3 regions of the Paenibacillus sp. J31P316 genome follow, and region 3 is predicted to be linked to each of the others. Evidence: riboswitches for the same ligand, from Rfam matches in the RefSeq annotation. Region 3 holds a riboswitch; each other region holds the start of a gene.
What was found. Region 3 has a riboswitch for ZMP and ZTP ahead of AC0YNU_RS18535 (DJ-1/PfpI family protein). Riboswitches for the same ligand answer to the same signal wherever they lie in the genome.

Region 1: it holds a riboswitch for ZMP and ZTP, as region 3 does, so the genes downstream of both, rpiB (ribose 5-phosphate isomerase B) here and AC0YNU_RS18535 (DJ-1/PfpI family protein) in region 3, are expected to answer to the same signal.
Region 2: it holds a riboswitch for ZMP and ZTP, as region 3 does, so the genes downstream of both, AC0YNU_RS17640 (bifunctional 5,10-methylenetetrahydrofolate dehydrogenase/5,10-methenyltetrahydrofolate cyclohydrolase) here and AC0YNU_RS18535 (DJ-1/PfpI family protein) in region 3, are expected to answer to the same signal.

What each region holds. Positions count from the first base shown of each region.
Region 1 is NZ_JBWDNI010000013.1:75,789-81,783, forward strand. Features, by position in the region: gene AC0YNU_RS25325 (sugar phosphate isomerase/epimerase family protein) at 95-886, opposite strand; gene AC0YNU_RS25330 (serine hydroxymethyltransferase) at 1,101-2,348, opposite strand; gene AC0YNU_RS25335 (TIGR01440 family protein) at 2,462-3,076, opposite strand; gene rpiB (ribose 5-phosphate isomerase B) at 3,084-3,551, opposite strand; ZMP/ZTP riboswitch at 3,671-3,753, opposite strand; gene AC0YNU_RS25345 (low molecular weight protein arginine phosphatase) at 3,827-4,408, opposite strand; gene AC0YNU_RS25350 (manganese efflux pump MntP) at 4,449-5,009, opposite strand; gene AC0YNU_RS25355 (L-threonylcarbamoyladenylate synthase) at 5,433-5,995, opposite strand, start outside.
Region 2 is NZ_JBWDNI010000005.1:3,438-9,432, reverse strand. Features, by position in the region: gene coaD (pantetheine-phosphate adenylyltransferase) at 1-198, shown strand, start outside; gene AC0YNU_RS17655 (hypothetical protein) at 248-883, shown strand; gene AC0YNU_RS17650 (HAD family hydrolase) at 988-1,716, opposite strand; gene AC0YNU_RS17645 (RidA family protein) at 1,784-2,242, opposite strand; ZMP/ZTP riboswitch at 2,392-2,471, shown strand; gene AC0YNU_RS17640 (bifunctional 5,10-methylenetetrahydrofolate dehydrogenase/5,10-methenyltetrahydrofolate cyclohydrolase) at 2,533-3,387, shown strand; gene AC0YNU_RS17635 (outer membrane protein assembly factor BamB family protein) at 3,812-5,521, shown strand; gene AC0YNU_RS17630 (tetratricopeptide repeat protein) at 5,680-5,995, opposite strand, start outside.
Region 3 is NZ_JBWDNI010000005.1:225,643-231,637, forward strand. Features, by position in the region: gene AC0YNU_RS18525 (copper amine oxidase N-terminal domain-containing protein) at 84-1,040, shown strand; gene AC0YNU_RS18530 (hypothetical protein) at 1,108-1,527, opposite strand; gene AC0YNU_RS18535 (DJ-1/PfpI family protein) at 1,546-2,127, opposite strand; ZMP/ZTP riboswitch at 2,195-2,274, opposite strand; gene AC0YNU_RS18540 (quinone oxidoreductase family protein) at 2,405-3,376, opposite strand; gene AC0YNU_RS18545 (MarR family winged helix-turn-helix transcriptional regulator) at 3,644-4,339, shown strand; gene AC0YNU_RS18550 (aminoacyl-histidine dipeptidase) at 4,456-5,958, opposite strand.

The DNA.
Region 1 (5,995 bases), on a different contig from region 3:
AAAAATCCCTCTCCGGCAAGAACAACGCTTGGCGCATTGTTCTTGCGGAAAGGGATCCATGTGCCTCCGGCTCGCGCAAGAAGCCGAGTGGCTCTTAGCCGCGGAGCAGCAGCCGATTCATATGATCAACCGTAAACTTGACGCCTTGCTCGCCAAGCTCTCCCGTCCACGTGCTGGAATGCGGCTCGATGCTCAGGCCGCCTTGGTAACCGACGCCGTACAGGATCGCCATGAACGTTCCCCAGTCGGTTTGGTCGAGACCTGCCGGCGGATCGTCGAAGCGCTTGCCGTTCACGATGACCGAGCCTTTGATATGCACATGCAGGAAACGGTGCCCCCAATCCGTCATCTCGCGCAAATAGTCCTGTCCGTTGTAACGGGCATGGGACGGGTCGAATTTGATGCCGAGCTCCGGCAGGTGGCCGTGAATGAGCTTCCACGCCGTCTCGTCGACAATATAGCTGTTCCAGTGGCAATTGTACGTCGCGATGCGGACGCCGCGGTCGCGGCCGTAATCCAACAGCTTCTCCAAGTAGGCAATGGAGGCGCGGACGTTCTCGAAATACGACAGTTCTTCAACGTAGTTGGCTCCGCAGACGAAGACCGGGCAGCCAAGCTCCTGACAAGCGTCGATCAGCGCGTAGGAAGCTTGCAGCTCTTCCTCGACGATGCTTCCGTCCTTCGCGATCCGGTCCGGGCCCCAGCGGCCGATCGAACCTACGGCGACGCCGGTGCGCTCGCTTGCTGCTTTCAATTCGGCTACCTTAGCTGTGAAATCGCTCGCCGGCGTGCCGACGTTAATGCAAAACTCCAAAAATTCCAGGCCGAGTCCGGCGGCATAATCGAAACTTTCCGCCTTCGGGTCGGCAATGATGCCCAATTTCATGTTCGAGTCTCCTCCACGATCCATAGTATGCGCGCTCAGCCGCAGGACGGCCGATCGTTTATGGATTCGACGGAGCACCGCTTTCCCCTGCCTCCGCTTCGTAAATTGAAAAACCAAAAAGCCATTGACCTGCTGCAAAGTGCAGCGGCCAATGGCTCTCGTAAAGGGCGGACAGCGCGAAGCCTAAGCTGCGGCCGCCCACATTTAGATTATCTTAATAAGCGATGCCCGGGTAAAGCGGGTATTGCGACACAAGATCGCTGACCATGCCGCGTGCTTTCTCAAGCACGGCTTCGTCTTTCGGGTTCTTCAGCGTCATCGCGATGACTTGCGCGATCGTGTTCATCGCATCTACGCCCATGCCGCGGGAAGTCGCCGCAGGCGTGCCGATACGGATACCGCTCGTGATGAACGGGCTAGTCGGATCAAACGGAATCGCGTTTTTGTTGACCGTAATTTGGACGGAATCCAGTACATGCTCGGCGTCTTTGCCCGTGATGTTCAGGTTGCGCAGATCGATCAGCATGAGGTGATTGTCCGTGCCGCCGGAAACGATGTTGATGCCTTGCGCGATCAGTCCTTCAGCCAACGCTTTGGCGTTGTCGATGACGTTCTTGCCGTATTCTTTGAACGAAGGCTGCAGCGCTTCGCCGAATGCAACTGCTTTGGCCGCGATAATGTGCATCAACGGGCCGCCTTGGGAGCCTGGGAATACCGCTTTGTCGATCGCTTGCGCCCATGCTTTGCGGCACAGGATCATACCGCCGCGAGGTCCGCGAAGCGTCTTGTGCGTCGTCGTCGTCACGAAGTGCGCGTGCGGCACCGGGCTTGGGTGAAGACCCGCGGCCACGAGGCCAGCGATATGCGCCATGTCAACGAAGAGCAGCGCGCCTACGTCGTTCGCGATTTGGCCGAGTTTCTCGAAATCGATGATGCGCGGGTACGCCGAAGCGCCTGCGACGATCATGCGAGGGCGGTGCTTGAATGCCAGCTTGCGCACTTCTTCGTAATCGATCGTGAACGTGTTCTCGTTAACGCCGTAAGCTACGAAGTTATACAGCAGGCCGGATGCATTGACCGGGCTTCCGTGCGTCAGGTGACCGCCGTGCGCGAGGTTCATGCCGAGTACGGTGTCCCCAGGATTCAAGGCTGCCAGGTAAACAGCCATGTTCGCTTGCGCGCCGGAGTGAGGCTGAACGTTGGCATGCTCTGCGCCGAACAGTTCTTTGGCACGGTTGCGCGCGATATCTTCCGCGATATCGACATGCTCGCAGCCGCCGTAGTAGCGTTTACCCGGATAGCCTTCGGCGTACTTATTCGTCAGAACGGAGCCCATGGCTTCAAGAACCGCCTCGGAGACGATGTTCTCGGATGCGATCAGCTCGATGTTGTCGCGCTGGCGTTGCAGCTCCAGGCCCATGGCTTTCAAAATTTCGGGATCTTGCTTACGTAGGTTTTCCATAATTGTATATCCTCCTAAAAGTTAGATGAGCGCAGCCCGATGCCGGGAAATACGTGATGATTCGGAAAAACAATCAACCCGACCTTGAGGCATACGCGTAGTAATGACAATGTTTAGTCACAATTGCTGCTAGTAGAGTCTGCCTCCGCCTCGCGTACATAAACCGCACGTTCCCCGCCGATCAGCTTCGGCCTCGTAAAGGCCATCGTCAAATGAGCGGATCCGATCGAACGGACGGATGGCCGTACCGGCACCGCGACGCGCTTCAAATGCATGCCGATGAACGTATCGCCGATATCGATGCCGGCATGCGCCTGCACGGTTTCGACGAGGCAAGCGTCAGGCAGCGCTCGGAACGCGTAGGCCGCCATGGAGCCGCCCGCCTTGCGTACCGGAACAGCCGATACGAGCTCGAGCCCGTAGCGCTCCGCCGCTTCGCGTTCGATGACAAGCGCCCTGTTCAAGTGCTCGCAGCATTGAAATACCGGGTAAAACCCAAGCTCGCGCCGCACCGCCTCGATGCCGGCATAGATCGCTTCCGCCGTCTCCAGCGTGCCGGACGTGCCGATCCGCTGGCCCAGCACCTCGCTCGTGGACACGCCCACGACGAGCAGCTGCCCTTGTCGAAGGCCTCCCGCTGCCGACAGCTCGCGAACGGCCGTCTCCACGTCGCTCGTCAGCCGTGCCGGCTGCCAAGCCGCTTCCGTATCCGTATGGCTCACGGTCATCCGCTCCTTATTCCGCGTGCGCGGGATGCGCGTATTTCGATTCGATCTGCTTCACTTTGCTCAAGCGGCCGACATGACGCTCGCCGCCTGAGAACGGCGTCTCCAGCCAGATGCGGATGATTTCCTGCGCCATGCCCGGTCCGATGACGCGCTCGCCCATAGCCAATACGTTGGTGTCGTTATGGTCGCGCGTAGCCTGTGCCGAAAACATGTCGTGCACGAGCGCGCAGCGGATGCCCGTTACTTTGTTCGCGGCGATCGACATGCCGATGCCGGTGCCGCAAATGAGAATACCCCGGTCAGCTTTCCCTTGCGCGACCAGCTCGCATACCGGCAGCGCATAATCCGGATAATCAACGGACTGCTCGCAGTCGCAGCCGACATCCTCCACTTCATGGCCCAGCGATTGAATGAAAGGGACTACGACTTCCTTTAGGCTATAGCCCCCGTGGTCTGCTCCGATGGCGATTTTCATCCTGCATATACCTCCCGATTGAGACCGCGCGATGGCGGAAATTGTCGATTCACAATGGTTCTAGTATACCTGATTTCGCTGGAAAAGACGAAAAAAGAGCAAGCATGCTTACGCACGCTGCTCTTTGCCCAGGCGACCGGCCGTATGATCCGATGCTCCACCGTGGTTGGACCCACTTTCGTCGCCAGTTACATCGGAAACCGTCTTTAATTGCTTTTATCATACCGGATCATGCCGGCAAAATCAATCCGTTCCGGACGAAATGCCCCACCCAATTATTTACGCTGCTGCAGCCGGTCGAGCAGCTTGTGGAGGGCTTTCTCGATCTCCGCGGCGCTCTCCTCGTAGATCTGCAGCGAGCCGCCGAAGGGATCGGCGATGTCGAAGCTCGGGATGCCAGCTTCCAGCTCCAGCAGCCTGCGGCGCTCCGCGTCCGTCAGCTGCCCGCCGAGCGCCTGCTTCATTTGAAAATCCGTGTACAGGCTCTCGAGCTCCGCGATGCGCCGCTGTCCTTCTTCGTCGTGATGCACGAATTCCAGCAGCGTATGCGTCTTGTCGACGGCCGCCGGGAAGCGCTGGAGCAGATGCCGTTTGTGGCTGGCCGTCATCGTCAATATGAGGTCGGCCCAGGTAACCGAACCGCTCTCGAGCGCGGTGGAGCCGTTGTTATGTTGAATGTCCCGGCGGCGAAGCACGGACTGCGCGTTCGTCGATACGGGCAATCCGTCGACGGTGGATACGCCGGCGGAGCGGACCTCCAGCGCCATGCCGCGCTTCTGGGCCAGAGACCGAAGCATAGCCTCCGCCATCGGCGAACGGCAGGTGTTACCGGTACATACGAATAAGATCCGTTTCATACGAGAAACCTCCTCTAGGTTGATTGTTGGCTTACTGTCTTCAGAATATGATCAACAGCCCAAACGTAAATAGAATGACGCCGCCGATCGCTTCCCCATATTCGCCCAGGCTGGAGCTGACCCTGCGGCCGAGCATCAGCCCCGCGATCGACATGCAGCCGCCGGCCAAGCCGAACAACAGCACAGCGACCAGCATATCCACGGCGAACATGCCAAGCGATAGTCCGACCGAGAACGAATCGATGCTGACGCTGAGGGCGAAGATCAGCATGCCCCATGCGCTGCGGGGATTGATCGACGTCACCGCCCCTCCGCGGAGCGAGGTGTAAATCATATGGCCGCCGAGCAAGAGCAGCAGCCCTCCCCCGGCCAGAGCGGCCACGCTGCCAAGCAGCGCGCCGACGTAATTGCCCGTAAAAATGCCCATCACCGGCATCAAGATATGAAAAAGCGCGATGAGCGCGCTCAGCTTGAGAATATCCAGCAGCCGAATGCCTTTGAGCCCGATGCCCACGCCAAGCGAAAATGCATCCATCCCGAGTGCCAGCGCGATGATAACCAGTGTCATCAACTGCCCCGCGTGCATGCCCGCCTCAACCATGCCGAACCACTCCCTGTCCATAATCTCATCCAAGCATATGCGGACAAGGTTGGAAAGATGACCGGAAGGGCTGGGGCGATTGGCGGGAGAGCTTGTGGAGGGCGGAAACGGCGATTCGAAGCGCCGGGGGCAGGTTACCGCCGGGCGCCCGGACAGTTGGCGGTTGTGATTCTATGCGTTCTGCCGCGAGGGTGCGCAATTCGTGCGGCAGACACTGCGGGCGTGGCTGGGATAAAGTGCGGCCGGCGGCACCCGGCGCACCCTTCGCCGGAATTCTGGCTGGCGTTACGCATGTGGTGCTCGAGGTGCACCTCTTGGCTGGCATCGTCCAGTTTTCGGCCAATGTGGTGCACTAGGTGCACCTCTTCAGCGAAATGGGATGCACTGCTTACCGCGCGAGCAGGCTGCGACGCGAGGGTCGCGCTAGACGCGGACGACGGAGTGGCCGGCTGCCTTGGCCAGGCGGTTCATGAGCGCGTGCCCGATGCCGTGCTCGGGGCACGTCTCGGCCCAGATGCGCTGCACCCCCTGCGCATCGAACTCGCGCAGCGAGGCGTATAAGCCGTGCGCGGCAGTGTCGAGCCGCGCCAGGCTGCCGACGACGAGCACGCAGTCGGCCTCGTACCGAGCGGCATGCTCGGCAAAGGCGAGCACGCCGGTCCGCTCGCCGCTCTCCCGCGCTTGGCGGACGGCGGCGGCGATCCAGGCCGCGACCGCATCGGGGTCGCCTTTGACCAGCTGCATCTGCCCTTGCGGCGCATAGTGCGCGTACTTCATGCCGGGCGATCGCGGAGCCTGCGCGGCACCCGCGTCTTCCGCGGCCTCCGGCGCGGCGACGGCGTCATAGACGACCGCCGCGCCGGCCTCCTGCAGCGCCTCGGCGGTCACCCCGCCCGGCCGCAAGATACGTACCGTGCCGCCGTCCACCACCTCGACGACGGTCGACTCCAGTCCCACGCCGGCGGCGCCGCCATCGACGATCCCGT
Region 2 (5,995 bases), 220 kb from region 3:
CTGGAGTACGAGCTGCAGCTGGAGCAGTACATGCGCAGCACGACGAAGGCGGACACCGTCTATCTGTCGCCGTACCTCAAGGACATTCAGACGAGCAGCTCGCTCGTGCGAATGTTTCTCCAGTCGAATAAGACCGAGCTGGCGCAGGCGTATATGAACCGCGACGCGTATGCGAGAATGGTCACGTTTACGGTGTAGGTGGCTGCACCGCGGCCTGGATGAAGCCGTGGAAAGGGGAATCCTGTACGTGTTCGGTCTATTTAAACGCAAGATCAGAGCGGCAAGCGATACGCCATCGTACGACCCTATTCCGATCGATAAGCAGCTGGAGCATCTTCGAGCCGCAGGAATAAGGCTCAAACCGGATGCGGAGATTGAACAGTTGAGAAGCATCATGGACGTGGAGCTCGGAGATCGTGGAGGAAACCCGTATATTCACCTGTTATTGACCATGGGGCGGGAGCAAAGCGGCGAAGACGGTTACGAAGGCGTATTCATGACCGACGACGTTTGGTGCTTCGATCGGGAATGCATCGAGGATCATGGGGATTATGTGCTGAAACTGGAGCGAATTGCGACGATGCTTGCTCCGGATATGATTGTCACGGATTCGCAGGATTACGTGGATATCGAGGCTGGCGAGTGCTGGATTTCCTTTCGTGCCGACGATAAAGTCTATCGTCATGCGCTTGCTTTAAACGACGATTGGCTGAGTCTCGAATTGTTCGCGATCTTCTCTGAATTGCTTGCCGCGAGCGGCAGCCCCAAACGGTTCTTCTTCTCGGATACGGGCAATGAACTGTTGGTCGTGCTTATCGACAAGGATAATTTCCGTCCGCTGAACGAGCTGATCAACATTTTCTTGCCGACCATGCAAGATTAACAAGAGGTCTTGCGATACTATAACTCCATATTCACAAGCAACGGCAGCCTATTATCGTGGAAGCTCACGAGATAGACTGCCGCTTTTTATGCCTATGGAAGGCGTTAAATCTCTTCCGCCCCGGAGGACAATAATAGGGCTCGTAATTCCGACAAGTGATGAATGACTGCCAGCGGACAATGCCCATGAGGCAGGGGCTTGTTCTTCTTATTGAACCACACGGATTGCATGCCGTTATCCATCGGGCCGGCAACATCGTTCGTCCAGGAGTCCCCCACGACAAGGACTTGCTCGGGCCGCAGGGAGGTGGCGCGCAGGATGTGCTGATAAATTTCGCGGGTCGGCTTCTCATGTCCAACGGCACCGGAAATAAATACAAGCTCTGAAGCTAACGCATCGCTCAATTGAATGGCCTCGAGCTTATGCAGCTGCCAATCCTTGCTCCCGTTGGTGATGATCCCGACTTGATAATGTCCGTGAAGCTCGCCGATCAGCTTGTTGACGTCGTGATCGGGCTTCATATGACGCTTGCTGGTGGATTGATAGAGCTGCTCAAAATCGAATGCGATGGCGGGGTCCGCTTCCTTCCCGGCCTGCTCCATCGCATGCAGAAATCGTTTCACCCGAAAATCTTCGACCGTGATTTGCAGATTATCCAATTGTTCGACCAAACGCTCGGTGACTCGTTCGAAGATCGCGAACATCTCGTTCGTGTCGAGCTCGCTCGTGAAATAATGCTGCGTAAACGTTTCCTTGACGGAAATCTCCCAATAGTCATCGAAATGAACGAGCGTATCGTCCAGGTCGAATAAAATCAGTCGGATTGGCCGCATCCTCGGTCCCCCTCAGCAACTCTTAACATGCTTGCAGGATTACAATATACGTAGGCTCGGTCGCTTTTTATTCCTCGACTTCAAAAATAGAATCCACGATAATCGGCAGATTATCTCTCAAGGAGACCGCTCCCAGGACGGAACGGGCATGCTGGCCGCGGTCGCCGAATACATCCAGCATGAGATCGGAGCATCCGTTCAGCACCTTGTGGTGTTCTTCGAAATCCGGATCCGCATTGACGAAGCCTTGGAGCTTCACGACCCGTTTCACTTTATCCAGCGAGCCCAATGCCGATCTCAGGACGGCCAATATCTCAATCCCCGTCTCTCTAGCGAATTGATAGCCTTCCGCGGTCGTAAAATCCTTTCCCAGCTTCCCTTTCGGTTTGCCGGCAGGGCCTTTCCCGGAAACAAACAACAGTCCGTTTACGTTCACGCAGTTCGCGTATTTTGCCGCTGGCTCGCTGGCAACGGGCAATAGAATTCCTAATGATGCCAGTCTATCATCTACCGACTGCTCAGGCATGTGCGCTCCTCCGTCGTGGGTGAATTTTCCACATTGTACTGCTTGTTCGGATTTAATTCAATACAATCCTATTTCTCCTTCACAATGGATTATTCCAGGACGGGGGTTGCTTTGCCGGCATCGCGGGTGTATCCTACAACTATCGATTCACAAGCGAGTGTGACTGGCGTAACGCGGCGAACCGCGGGGGAGCACATCGTTCATACGGCCGTACGCCTGGGCAGAGGTAAGGGAGCATATCCCTTGCCTCTTTCTGTTTAAATAGCCTCAATTGGAAAGGGTGAAGACTCGTGTCACAAGCGGAAACGATTATTCTTGACGGCAATGCGGTCGCGGAAAGCATCAAGGCGCAATTGTCTGCTCGCATTGCGAAGCTGGCTGCAAAGGGGATTACGCCTTGTCTGGCTACGATTCTGGTCGGCGATGACCCGTCCTCCGCAACGTACGTGCGGATGAAAGGGAATGCCTGCAGGCGGCTCGGAATTGCTTCGATTCGCGTTGACTTGCCAGCCAGGACGACGACCGAGGAGCTGATCGCCGCGATCCGCGAATTGAACGCGGACAAGGCCGTGCACGGCATCCTGCTGCAGCATCCCGTGCCGCATGGCATCGATGAGCGCGCGGCTTTCGAGGCGATCGCCATCGAGAAAGACGTCGACGGGGTGACGACGCTCGGCTTCGCGCAGAACGCGTTCGGCTTCGCGGATTATCCGTCCTGCACGCCGGCGGCGGTCATGGCGATACTGGACTATTACAAGCTGCTCGTGCAGGGCCGTCATGCCGTCGTCATCGGCAGGAGCCCGATTCTCGGCAAGCCCGTGTCCGCCATGCTGTTGAACGCGGACGCGACGGTCACGACCTGCCATTCGCGGACGACCGACTTGCCCGCCGTCGTCAAGCAGGCGGATATCGTCGTCGCTGCCGTCGGCAAGCCGAATTTCGTGCAAGGCGATTGGATCAAGCCGGGCGCCGTCGTGCTCGATGCCGGCTACAATCCCGGCAATATCGGGGATGTGGATTATGAAGCGTGCTCGGCGAATGCCTCCGCCATCACGCCGGTACCGGCAGGCGTAGGGCCGGTGACGATCGCGACGCTGCTGAAGCATACGGTGGATGCGGCGGAGAAGTTCGGGGCGCAACAGTAGCAAGACGTAAGAGACCAGTAGCAACTGCCACAGCAACAGCCAGAGCAACAGCCACAACACCAGCAATAGCCAGAGCAACAGCCACAACACCAGCAATAGCAAGAGCAACAGCCAGAGCAACAGCAACAGCAACAGCAACAGCAACAGCAACAGCAACAGCAACAGCAACAGCAACAGCAACAGCAACAGCAACAGCAACAGCAACAGGTTAGTGCAGTACTTCCGCCAAGAGCAAGTGCGGCCTGAAGCCGCCTCTGCGATAAAAGCCCGCTTACCCCTTCGTTCCACGGGGCAAGCGGGCTTTTTCGTGCTGCCTTGGTAGGTGTGTCTTCCGTCACGTTTCGAATGCTTGCTGTAACTTTGTGGAAGCTGCAACCGTCTAGTACCAGGACATACCCAAGCGATTCGAAGGAGGCATTTTACCATGCGCAAACTCAAACGCACGTTGTTCGGCGTGCTTGCTGCGGGACTCGTCATCACTTCCCTGGGAGACGCGGGCACGGCTTCCGCGCAATACGGCAGTGCGCCAAGCTATAGCCTGAACACGAGCTACGGCTTCGAGAATCCCGTTCCGGCAGCCGTGCCGCTATGGAGCGCGGAGCTCGACCGGCCATCCAGCACGGACAGGACCCTCATTCCGCCGGTTGTCGGGGCGAAGAATCTGTACTACGTCAAGAATGGCGCGTTGACGGCACGCGGCATCGTATCGGGCAAGACGCTTTGGACGTTCGGCTCCAAGCTGCAGCCGGGCTCGGCCGTCATTGCCGGGAACTTCGTCTATGTCGGCGCCGCGGACGGAAGCGTCTATCGAGTGAATGCGTCGACGGGCGCGGGCAAGCGGCTGTACCAAACGAAGGACAAGACGCTCGCCTCGCTCCAAACCGATGGCTCCGCGATCTATGCATTCTCGAATACCGGTTTGGCGGCCATTGATCTCGCGACGGGCAAACTGAAGTGGGCGGCAGGAAGCGGCGGCGGGGGTCATGGTGAAACGATTATGCTGGATAACCTGCTGCTTGTCGGAGCTTGGGAATCCGGCGCGATCACGGTGAATATCTTCTACGCGATCGACAAGGCGACGGGCAAGACGCTGTGGAGACTCGAGGGCAGCCATAACAAGCTGCTCAAGGCGGACGGAGATACGCTGTATTTCAACAATGACTGGCCGCGCAACGACATGTCGACACACGTCGTCACGGTCGATACCGTGAACGCCAAGACCGGCAAGGTGACGGGAAGCCGCGAATACGTCAAAGTCAGCACGGCTCTCGATCCACTCGTCCAAGCGCCAAAGTTCGTCACGGTCGACGGCAACGACATCTACGTCGTGACTCAGGATAACGGCGTATTCTCGTATAATATGAACGACGATCCGGATGCGGTGGCCGCGGCCTATATCGGCGACGGGGGCGACTTCATCGCCGGACCGTACAACGGCAAGCTATTTTTCCAGAACCCCAACAATCTGGGCCTGCACGGCCGCAAGCTGGTTGATCAGTCGACGGTGTATTACGAGGGGCTGGACAATCCGGCGAGCCGGGTGGATTTCGTTAACGCGGGGATGTACGTCGGACAGACGGACGGAGATATCTATGCGCTGAACGTGAGCACGGGCAAGGCGAAGTTCCGCTTCCAGACGCAAGCCCGCAATTTCGGACCGTTCCAGGTCGCCGGCCGCACGCTGCTCGTGCAGGCGGAGGGCAAGCTCTATGCGTTCGCGCTGCCGGAGGAGCTGACGAAACCGCTGGACACGGGCTCGACGGGAGCGTTCGTCAAAGCGCAGGCCGGTCTCATCCTTGACGGCAAGGCGAAGCAATTCCAGCCAAGCATGATGACGCTGAACAACCGCATGTTCGTTCCGATGCGTTTCCTCATGGAGGCGATCGGCGCGAAGGTCGGTTACGACGCGGCGAGCAAGCAGGTGAAGATCACTTATGGAGCTGCCTTGTTCACGATTAAAGAGAATTCCGCGTTCGCGAGCAAGGACGGCAAGCAGATCCCCTTGTCCTATGCACCGGCGACGCTGAACGGAAGCCTTTACGTACCGATCGGCGATATCGGCAAGCTGCTCGGCATCGGCGTCGTCTGGGAACCCGGCCCTCGTAACGTCATCATTACGACGAAGACGAAATAATGTAATTCGGCCAGAGCCGCCTTACGCATCGAGGCAGCACCTATCCGAATCCAATCAAAGAGAAACCCGCCGTTTCGGAGGAAACGCGGGTTTTTCGAGCTGCCTTGACGGCCTATACGAAGAGGCCTTTTTTTATTTGAAGGCGAAGCGGTTCGCGCCTATTCGGCTGTCTCATCGAGATCCTCGGCGTAGGCCAGGATGCCGCGTTTGAAATACTGCAGCTTCTCGTCCGTGCTCGTCTCCATTAGCGAGGCGATCAGCAGTTCGACGCTTTCTTTGTAGCCTTGAGAATTATACAGCGCCATCGCAAGGAACACTTGGATCGCCCGATTGTCCGGAAACTCCTTCGCGCCTCTGCGCAGCGTGCTCACCGCCTGCTCGTAGTGCCCCCAGTAGCGGTACGTGCTTCCGAGTCCCATCAGGCAGCGTTCCAGATCGGGTCCGGACAAGCCAAGCGCAAGCGCCCGCTCGTAA
Region 3 (5,995 bases):
AGTATGATAAAGGACGGTTTCTAGTTCTGCTATTATCTTACGATAGAGAAAGTTTTTCCCACACTAGGAGGTTGCTTGTACTAATGAAGAAGAAATTCGTTTCCACCCTGCTTGCCTTCATTCTCGTGATTGCCTTCGCGCTTCCGGCTGCCGCGACTGACAACGCAAGCCCCATTCTGTTCGTCAACGGACAGCGTATGATGGCTGACAGTGCTCCTGCCGTGGACAAGACCGGCGTCTACTTGCCTTACAAGTCCGTGTTCGCAGCGCTGGGCTATACAGCTTCCTACGACTCGAAGGCGAAACTGTATACTTTAAAGCGCGCCAATGTCAAAATCACATTCGCCGTCGGCGGCAAAAGCGCATTCGTCAACGGACAGAAGAAATTATTGACCGCTGCGCCCAAAGTAATCGGCAGCACCGTTTACGTACCGGTGAAGTTCATGACCGAGACGCTCAAGATACCTACCGTTTACGACAAAACGCTTCAAGTCGTTCAAATCGGCAAGCCGGCTGCCGTCGATCATTTCTTCCAGCTGAGCTTCGGTCTAACGGTCGAGCAAGTGAAGAAGATCGAGAAGAACGAGCTGACCGACTCCGATAAAGACGCGGATGGCAATGCCTCCCTGACCTACTATGACGCCACGCTTCCGAACGGCGTGACAGGCAGTATCGTTTACGATTTCAAGGGCGGGAAACTAACAGAAGTCTACTACATGTTCGACGACAGCACCGATGATTTTGACGGGGCATTAGCAGCTTACGAGAAAGATAAGACCTACCTCGAGAAGGTTTACAATAAAGGCGCCGTTGCCGATGACGTCGTTTGGTATGTAGACGAGGATACGCAAGCGCAATACGCCGAAGAGTTCGCGGACGACGACTATGGTTTACTCGCAACCGCGCTCTTGTATGGCGGTCTCGAACTTGAAGCCACATATAAATCCACCGCGTTCTCAGTCACCATCCATCTGAACAATCTAGACGCCGATGAGGGCGATCCCTACTATATGCATTCGATCGCATATACGAAGATCTAATTCATAGCCAATAAGCAAAAGCGCCCCGACAATGTCCAGGCGCTTTTTCCAATCCCCCGACATTGTATTAGCGAGCTGTTCGACGCTGCAAATTATGATCAATCAAGGCATAGACGACGCCCACAGCGCCGAAGAGCAGCACTGCGGTGCCGCTGCTCAAATCATATTCTTGAACAAAACTGTCATTGTACAAGAAGTGGAACATATAAGCCCCGCCGATCCCGCCAATGCAACAAAATAGCAGCACTTTGCCAATCGCAGCCTTCACGAGCCTCCTCATCACGATAGACAACGGCAGCAGAACGATCGGATAAACGACGCAAGCCAGCAGAAACATCGCCGCGACAAAAATAAGGCCGATATTATGAAAGCCGTAATATTCCGTTGTCGTGATTTTGAATCCCTCCGTGAGTTCCAGGCCCAACACGGCAGCCGTGAATAAGAAGATAAACGAAATCCATAGCATGAAGTATTTTACGACCTGCAAAGGTAACATCTCCTTCGTTTATACGATCACAATCCCAGTCGGCGTATAGGGATAATCCATTTGCTTCTTAATGCTGTCGACTTCGCTCGCATTCAGGAAGAGTCCAACCACGTATAAGCCCAAGTCTATGGACGTCGCGACTCCTCCGGCCGTAATCACATTACCGTGATGCACGATTCGGGTGCGGACGACTTCTTGGGCATAGGGCTCCAGCAGCTCATATGTGAAAGGGTGTGTCGTAGCCTTCGATTGCTGCAGATACCCGGCCGCTCCGAGTAATAAAGCTCCGGTGCACACCGAGACGATATAACGGGCGTCGATCGCGCCTTGCAGCCAGGATATGAACGATTCGTCAAACCGCAACGCTCTCGTCCCCATTCCCCCAGGAACAAAAATCATATCGTATTCGGATAAATCCGGCTTTACTCGATTCACGTTGATCGTCATGCCAAGCTCGTCGGTAACGGTATCGCTCATGCCGCAAATATCCCAGGTCGTATCCTTGATTGCTTCAAAATGTGTCAACCGGTTAATCACATCGTAAAACCCGACAAAGTCCAAGAACGTAACTCCATCAAACAAAATAAACGCGATTCTCATTCAAACCCCTCCTCGTCAATGTCCTCCGAACGCTATAAAAGCACGAAGAGGCAAGGGGAAATCCCCTTACCTCTGCCCAGGCGTACGGCGCTATGAAATATGTGCTCCCCCGTGGGTCTCCACGTTACGCCAGTCACACATAACAGAAATCACCTCGATTATAGTCTGAAAATTGCAAATAAAGCAAGAGCCAAAAAACGAAAGATGACACCAAGCAACTTCCACGCTACTCGCTGCTCGCTGTTCGCCGAAGAGCAATCAGTACAGCAAGCAGTCCTCACGATGTCGACGGGACGAAAACAACCCTCTCCCCTGCAACTGCAGGCGCCGACCAAATTTCCTCCACGCGGGCAAGCGGATAAGGTACCGCGTTCGCGTGAAGGCTTCCGCTTGCAATCGCGTCGATCAGCGCCGGGAATTCGGCCAAATACCCCGCCGCCGTAACCGAGCCTTGGCCGCTGCCAAGCAGGGTGAAGTTGGCCGATCGCAGCGCGGCTGAAGGTACCCCAGCCGTCGGGCCGGCGACGGAACCGATTTGGATCCAAGTCAGCGCCTGGCTTCGATCGGCTCTTCGTGTCAGCATGGGAACCATCGTCAGCTCGGCAGGCTTGCCCCAGAGGTAATCAATTACGATGTCCACGTCGCATGCTGCCTCTCCGACACGCTCTGCGGCTGCCTCCGGATCGCCTGCCAGCGATACGACCCTATCCGCACCGAGCGCCGGCAGGGAGTCAAGACGCCGCTGATCCCGACCGGCTCCAATCACCTGACTGGCGCCCAGGAGCTTGGCGATCTGCACGGCCATTTGTCCGGAATTACCGGTCGCGCCAAGGACCAGCACCTTGCATCCCGGCTGCCACTCCACCCGGCGGCGCAGCGCGACCCATGCCGACATGGCCGGATTCATGGCCGCGGCGATTCGAACCGGATCAGCTCCGCCCGGCAAGGGCACGCTTCGTCGGACGTCGATGACCGCTTTGTCCGCGAACGTCCCCAGTGCAGTGTCGGGGGCAACAAAATAGACCAGCTGACCATCCGGCAGCCGTCCAACGCCGTCGATCCCGGGAATCAATGGCAGTTGTTCCGTGCTCGTGTAGTGCGAGCCGTTCGCTTGCGAACGCACGCGGGGATGTAATCCCGCGGCAAGAACGTCTACAAGAACGTCATGCTTGCCGACAGGAGCAGGCGTATTGAACGCTTCGTATTTCGGAGCTGCATCGAACGAATGTACAACGGCAGCATGTATCATAAGGATAAGGGCCTCCAATCGAATGATCGACTTTAGTTTGTTTCACAAACAAATATAGTTTGTTATACGTACAAAGTCAATACCTATGGTATAATAGAAGGAGAAGGCGCTTTGCTCGGAAGAGGCGTATACTTGAGGCAAACTTTGCTTGAATTGATTGAAGGAAAAGTTGAGTTTTGAATTAGAAGTTTAGATTGAGCGTATTCTGCTTCTTTGCGTGCCCGTGGGTCGCTTGCTTTGAAATATGGCATACCCGGAGTGAGACTAATGGATAAGGACAAAGACAAGGAAAAAGACCAGAGCAAAGAAAAGACCAAAATGAAGAGTAAGAACAAGGACAAGAGCAAGAGTAAGGACAAAATTAAAGACAAGATCAAAGACAAGACCAAGAACAAAGAGAAGAGCGAAATCAAGAACATAGACAAGAGCATAGACAAGAACGTAGACAAGAACATAGACAAGAGCATAGACCAAAGCATAGACAAGCGCCTAGACATGATCGTTGACACGATCACGGAACCCGCTCATGATCCAAATAAGCTGTCGATCGTGGACGGCTTAGTGCAGCTGTCCTTCTTGGTCCAATCCATACTTGGCCGCGTCGGAGCCGAGCATGAGCTCTCGATTATTCAAACGCGCCTCCTTGGCATCGTGCGCGACAGAGAGCCAAGCATGCTACAGCTGGCCCAGCATCTGGGCCTCGACAAGTCGAGCATTACCGGCCTCGTCGATCGCGCCGAACGCCGTGGACTCGTCCAACGCGTAGCCTCTCCGAGCGATAAGCGCGGATTCAACGTGCGCATCACTAGTGCCGGGCAGCAGTTAGTGCAAGTGGGCGGCGCCGAGATCGAGCGGCAGCTGCATGCCGCCGTTGAAGGTCTTACGGAGACGGAGCGCTCGCAGCTCGCTGCCCTTGCGGGCAAAATTGTAGGCGCGGGACAAGCCACAGGACAAGGCAGCTAATATAGCAGCTGTGTCCCGCTATCCTATAGCAATAAAAACAGCCAAGCCCCTAAGAGGCCTGGCTGTTTTGTGTATGACGTGCAACAATTCCTACTCCAAAGCGGGCTAGCACGTTCCTATCCTTTCAGCGACCGAAGCACGTCCTCGATGAACGGCCATGTCCGCTCCACCGACGAGATCGACAGATGCTCGTCCGGGGTGTGGATCTCGTACATGTTCGGGCCGAACGAAACGGCATCGAGGTCCGGCATCTTCTCGATCAGCACGCCGCACTCGAGGCCGGCATGGATCGCCTTGATCTCGATCGGCTTGCCGAAGCGTTTCTCGTACGCCGCTTCGATGACCGGCCGCAGCTTGGAATCCGCACGGTACGGCCAGCCCGGGAAATAATGATCGGTCCTGAACTCGCAGCCCGCCGTCTCGCCAAGCGTCTCCATCACGCGCATGACTTCGTCGGTTTGCGAACGCACCGAGCTGCGCGACAGGCTTTGCATGACGACATGCGTGTCATTTACCGAGACGACGCCGAGATTGGACGACGTGCGCACGAGGTTGCCGATCGCTTTGTCCATGCTGAGCACGCCGTTCGGGATGAGCGTCAGGAGGCGGATAACCAAGGTTTTCACTTCATCCGCGAACGCCTTGCCGGCAGCGGCCGCAGCCGTGGCCCCTGCTCCGCCTTTCTCGTCGAATCCGGCCTGCAGCACGACGGAGACGCCCTTGTCGCTCGCTTGGAACTCGTCCTTTAGGATGCGATTCAACTCGGCGATTCGGGCTTCAGCCGCCGATTTGTTGTCCCCGCTCATATAGACCGCGGCCTCCGCTTCGCGCGGAATGGCATTGACCTTCATGCCGCCGCTGACGCCGGCTAGATCGAATGCCGCATGGCAGCGCAGATCGTCCAGCACCCGGCCCAACAGCTTGTTCGCGTTGCCGCGCTCATGAATGATGTCGTCGCCGGAATGGCCGCCCATTAATCCTTGCACGCTGATCGTGTACGGCTCCCCGGCCGCAGATCCCGCTTCTTTCCAAGCAAGAGGCACCGAGTGGTACGCATTGATACCGCCGGCGCTGCTCACGAACAGAATGCCTTCGCGGTCGGAATCGAAATTGATCATCATGCGGCCCTTTAGCGGGGAGGCATCCAAATGGAACGCGCCGCCCATGCTCGTCTCTTCCTCCGTCGTCAGCAGAATCTCCAGCTCGGGATGCGCCATGTCCGGCGAATCGATGATCGCCATCGCCGTCGCCACGGCAATGCCGTTGTCCGCTCCGAGCGTCGTGCCTTCCGCATAGATCATGTCGCCTTCGATCCGGAAGCGAATCGGGTCTTTGGTGAAATCATGCACCGTCGTTTTGTTTTTCTCGCAGACCATATCCAAGTGGCCTTGGAAAATAACGATCGGCGCCTGCTCGTATCCGGACGCTGCCGGCTTGCGGATGATCAGGTTGAGCTTGTCGTCCTGCAGCACCGTACAGCCCCGCTCCCGCGCGAAATCCGCCACGAAATCGCTGACGGCCTTCTCATTGCTGGAGCCCCGCGGAATTTGCGACAGCACCTCGAACAACTGCAGCACCTTGGAATCGCCCGTATATACCTTGCCTTGCAAGTTACTCATATGTAAAAATCCTCCTTATCGATAGGGTTGCCCATAC